Regions from separate parts of the Stenotrophomonas maltophilia complex sp. Om-AH-Sm3 genome, predicted to be linked through region 1. Evidence: riboswitches for the same ligand, from Rfam matches in the RefSeq annotation. Region 1 holds a riboswitch; the other holds the start of a gene.
What was found. Region 1 has a riboswitch for glycine ahead of AC10QF_RS02825 (trimeric intracellular cation channel family protein). Riboswitches for the same ligand answer to the same signal wherever they lie in the genome.
Positions count from the first base shown of each region.

Region 2: another riboswitch for glycine. It lies ahead of gcvP (aminomethyl-transferring glycine dehydrogenase); the one in region 1 lies ahead of AC10QF_RS02825 (trimeric intracellular cation channel family protein).

Region 1 is NZ_JBYBLQ010000002.1:32,303-34,760, forward strand. Features, by position in the region: partial or broken gene AC10QF_RS02815 (nuclear transport factor 2 family protein) at 1-235, opposite strand, end outside; gene AC10QF_RS02820 (GIY-YIG nuclease family protein) at 377-652, opposite strand; glycine riboswitch at 693-782, shown strand; glycine riboswitch at 796-899, shown strand; gene AC10QF_RS02825 (trimeric intracellular cation channel family protein) at 984-1,601, shown strand; gene AC10QF_RS02830 (hypothetical protein) at 1,668-2,458, opposite strand, start outside.
Region 2 is NZ_JBYBLQ010000015.1:82,373-84,830, forward strand. Features, by position in the region: gene gcvP (aminomethyl-transferring glycine dehydrogenase) at 1-1,702, opposite strand, end outside; glycine riboswitch at 1,765-1,867, opposite strand; gene AC10QF_RS16570 (multidrug effflux MFS transporter) at 2,167-2,458, shown strand, end outside.

The DNA.
Region 1 (2,458 bases):
AGACCAGTTCTTCCTTCGACATCCGGCGCAGGCCCAGGCGTTCGTCGGGTGTATCGCCGAGCACAGCGCGCTTGGCCAGGTCCGGGTGCAGGGAACGGGCGACGCGCTGTGGGTCCGCCTCCAGCTGGCCATCGACGTAGTCATGGCAGGTGGCTTCGATGGCCGCGAGGGTGGCCGGGTCGGCGGCGGGGCTCGTTGCTGCGGAAAGAGCGAACAGCAGGGCGATCGTGGACATCCGGGTCTCCAGCGCTGAGGGCTGGGCGATCATGGCATGTGCAAGCCGCATCCACGCATGGCGTGGATCTACTGTAGAGCCGGGCCCATGCTCGGCTTCACCATCAGGCAGCAGCAACAACAGCCGAGCGTGGGCTCGGCCCTACAGAAGCGCGGGATCCGGCGCCTGCAGCCAGGCCAGCTTGCGTTCGCGCGGCTGCTGCTTGAGTTGCCACTCGGCCCGCGAGGCGGCGGCCCGGTCCGGGTATTCGCGCACGGCCAGCACGCGCAGCGGTGGCCGGGCCCGGGTGTAGCGCGCGCCCTTGCCGGCCTGGTGGGCGGCGAAACGCGCGTCCACGTCGGTGCTGATGCCGGCGTAATAGCTGCCGTCGCGGCATTCGAGCAGGTACAGGAACCACGGGCGGAGGGACGGGGCCATGCCCGGATTATGCCGTGCTGCACTGCAGCGGATATACTGGCGCCCGAATGCAGGAGAGTGGCGCCGCGCTGGCGCCCGCCGAAGGCGCAGGCTCCCATGATCGCTCAGGCCGGTGGGCTAGAATCCCACCAACCATGCATTCGACTCGCCGAGCTGGAGAGAGGTCACCGGGCACGCCCGGGACGATCCGCCGAAGGGGCACGCGGCCTACGCCGCTGAACTCTCAGGCAAAAGGACAGCGGGAGCGGCACCGGTCATCGTCATCCCGTCATTGCGCAGGCACTGGCGGTAGTCGCGCATGGCCGGCCCCACCGCGCCCGGAGCCTGTCCCATGCTGCTGTCCATCATCTACCTGATTGCCATTTCCGCCGAGGCCATGACTGGCGCACTGTCCGCAGGCCGCCGCCGCATGGACCTGTTCGGTGTGGTCATGATCGCCTGCGTGACCGCCCTCGGCGGCGGATCACTGCGCGACATCCTGCTCGGCCACTATCCGCTGGGCTGGGTGAAGCATCCCGAGTACCTGGGCTTCACCGTATGCGCGGCGCTGATCGCCACCTGGGTCGCACGTTGGATGCACCACTTCCGCCGCACCTTCCTGGTACTCGACGGCCTGGGCCTGATCGCCTTCACCCTGATCGGCTGCTCGATCGCGCGCGAAGCCGGCCATGCGATGCCCATCGTGCTGATTGCCGGCATGCTGACCGGCGCGTTCGGCGGCGTGCTGCGCGACATCCTCTGCAACGAGGTACCACTCATCTTCCAGAAGGAGCTGTACGCGATCATCGCGCTGCTGACCGGCGCGGCCTACCTGTTGCTGCTGCACTGGGGCGTGGCCGATGCCACCGCAATCCTATGCTGCCTCGGCGGCGGCTTCGCGCTGCGCCTGCTGGCGATCCACTACCGCTGGGAAATGCCGAAGTTCGTGTACCACGACGAAGTGCATTGAACGATGGCGTGTTCGCCGGGCATGGCCCGGCGCTACAGAAGAGCGGTATCCACGCATGGCGTGGATCTAGAGCATGAACTTCATGGGGCTGCCCCCCGCGCGTATCCGCTCTGGATAGTCAGCCGACGGATACCGTTGGGGTCCGCATCCCCAATCGGCGCCGGAATCGTCGACTTCCAGCAGCGCAGGATCAATCCATTGGCACAAGTAGTCGCTATCAGATCGCCTATCGAAGCCCGGGCAGTTCACTTTGCCCTCCACGTCAATGGAGTTGTGGGTGCTGCCGAGGTAGCTAGCGGTCAGGTGCCCCGCCACTTGTGTGTAGGTGCCGGTCTCGAGGAAGGTCTGAACAGTGATGTTGCCACCTACGGACAGAATCCCATCATTGAGTGAGCACGCGTACAGATGATCGCATTCCAGCTCATCACGCACGAACACCCAACCACCACAGTCGAGATTCCGGGCCCTGAGGCTCCCCAGTACGATCACGCAGAGCGTCTCGCTCAGATCGTTCAGTATCAGCGTGCCGTCTGCGATCAGATCACCATCGACAATCACGCAGTCGGTCTCGCAGTCGGATTTCCAGTCGCCACCTAGCGTTGTCGCAGGCACTACTTTGAATGAAGGCTCGTAGTCATCGGGCGCGGGCTCGGGAGATGCCGCGATCACCGCCCGGGCCTTCAGCGCAGGCCGCAGCAGCCCCTCGTCCCCTTCGCTGCTGTGGATCCTGATTCTTTCATCAAGATCCGCCAGCAGGCGCGCCTTCTCGAGGGACGGCTCAAACCAGTCTTCGATGACAGATACGGCATCTTCAGCGATTCGCCCGCCTTTCAAGCTCACGAGCGCCTTGGCAGCTT
Region 2 (2,458 bases), on a different contig from region 1:
GCGCGCCGGAGTTCGGCTGCAGGCTGACCGCGTCGTAGCCGGTGCATTCGACCAGCATCGCTTCCAGCGTGTCGATCAGTTCCTTGTAGCCCAGCGCCTGGTCGGCCGGCACCAGCGGGTGGATCTGCGAGAACTCCGGCCAGGTCACCGGGATCATCTCGGCGGTGGCGTTGAGCTTCATGGTGCACGAGCCCAGCGGGATCATCGTGCGGTCCATCGCCAGGTCCTTGTCGGCCAGCGAACGCAGGTAGCGCAGCAGTTCGTGCTCGCTGTGGTGGGTGTTGAACACCGGGTGGGTCAGGAACGCGGACTGGCGCAGCAGGCCCGCCGGCAGCGCGTCGGCGGTGCTGGCGTCCAGCGCCTCGACGTCAGCCTGCGCGCCGAACACGGCGGCCAGCGCGACCACGTCGGCGCGGGTGGCGGTCTCGTCCAGGCTGATGCCGACCGAGTCGCTGTCGATCGCCCGCAGGTTGTAACCGGCGGCGCGTGCCTTGGCGTGGATCTCATCGGCATGCACGCCGGTGATGTGCAGGGTGTCGAAGAAGTCGCCACCGACCTGCACGCCGGCGTTGCGCAGTGCCGCAGCCAGGATCGAGGCCAGGCGGTGGGTGCGCCGGGCGATGCGGGTCAGGCCTTCCGGACCATGGTAGACCGCATACATCGAGGCCATCACCGCCAGCAGCACCTGTGCGGTACAGATGTTGGAGGTGGCCTTCTCGCGGCGGATGTGCTGCTCGCGGGTCTGCAGGGTCAGGCGGTAGGCCGGGTTGCCCTGGGCATCGACCGAAACGCCGATCAGGCGGCCCGGCATCGAGCGCTTGTAGGCGTCACGGCAGGCCATGAACGCGGCGTGCGGGCCGCCGAAGCCGAACGGCACGCCGAAACGCTGGCTGTTGCCGACCACGATGTCCGCGCCCCATTCGCCCGGTGCGGCCAGCAGGGTCAGCGCCAGCAGGTCGGTGGCCACGGCCACCAGGCCGCCGCGTGCGTGCACGGCCTCGACCAGGGCCTTGTAATCGCCGATCTGGCCGAAGGTGTCCGGGTACTGCAGCAGCAGGCCGAAGGCTTCCGCTTCCAGTGCTTCGGCCGGGGTGCCGACGCGCAGCACGATACCCATCGGTTCAGCGCGGGTACGCAGCAGTTCCAGGGTCTGCGGGTGCACGGCGTCGTGCACGAAGAAGGTGTCCGACTTCGACTTGGCCGAACGCTTGGCCAGGGTCATCGCTTCAGCGGCGGCGGTGGCTTCGTCCAGCAGCGAGGCGTTGGCGATCTCCATGCCGGTCAGGTCGGCGCACAGGGTCTGGAAGTTGATCAGCGCTTCCATGCGGCCCTGCGAGATCTCGGCCTGGTACGGGGTGTAGGCGGTGTACCAGGCCGGGTTTTCCAGGATGTTGCGCAGGATCACGTTCGGGGTGTGGGTACCGTAGTAGCCCTGGCCGATGAAGCTGCGCAGCACGGTGTTCTTGTCGGCGATCGCGCGGATCTTCGCAAGTGCCTGCACTTCGGTCATCGACTCCGGCAGCGCCAGCGGCGCCGGCGACTTGATCTTGGCCGGCACGATGGCATCGGTCATCGCATCCAGCGACGCGTGGCCGACGACGTCGAGCATCTGCGCGATCTCGGCATCGTTGGGGCCGATGTGGCGCTCGACGAACGCATTGTGGTGCTCGAGCTCACGCAGGGAAGGGGTGTTCTGGGACATGGCGAAGGATCCGTCAGGAAAGGGCACACGCACGGGCACAAGCCGCCGGTCGGCGGTCTGCGGGGCGCCCCTCTGTCCTTTTGCCTGAGAGTTTAAAAGCGCGGCGGACCGCAGCTTCGTGCCCCTTCGGCGCCGGATCGAACCGGTCTCTCCAGAGTTCTGTTACGGGTGGTATCGGGCCTGAGCGATTACGGGCGTTGCGCCTTCGGCAGCGGTGTTCCGCTTCTCCCACCGTGTTGCCCGCCGATTATAGCCCGTTGCGGGCCCGCTGGCCGTCTACGGGCCTGGCCGCTGCGCCTGAATGGCCGATGGCCCGGACGTGCGTTTTGTGCATCGCTGCATGGCATCAGGCGCAATCCCCACCTATGATGGCCAGATACCCGAATTCATCTGGCGCCCTCCCTGCAGACGGGGACCGGCGCCCGCCGTGCGTGCCGCGCATGGCCCTGCCGGACGCCTTTCCCATGACAGCCGCTGTTGCTCCGTCCACCCGCCGCATGGCCCTGCTGCTTGCCGGCCTGGCCATGTTCGGCCCGTTCTCGATCGACACCATCTTCCCGGCCTTCCCGCAGCTGGCCCGGCGCCTGGCGGTGGACGAGGTGGCGGTGCAGCAGACCATCAGCGTGTACCTGCTGTTCTACGGCCTGATGAGCCTGGCGCACGGCCCGCTGTCCGACGCCTGGGGCCGCAAGCGGGTGATCCTCGGTGGACTGGTGGTGTTCGTCGGCGCCTCGGTGGGCTGCGCACTGTCCACCG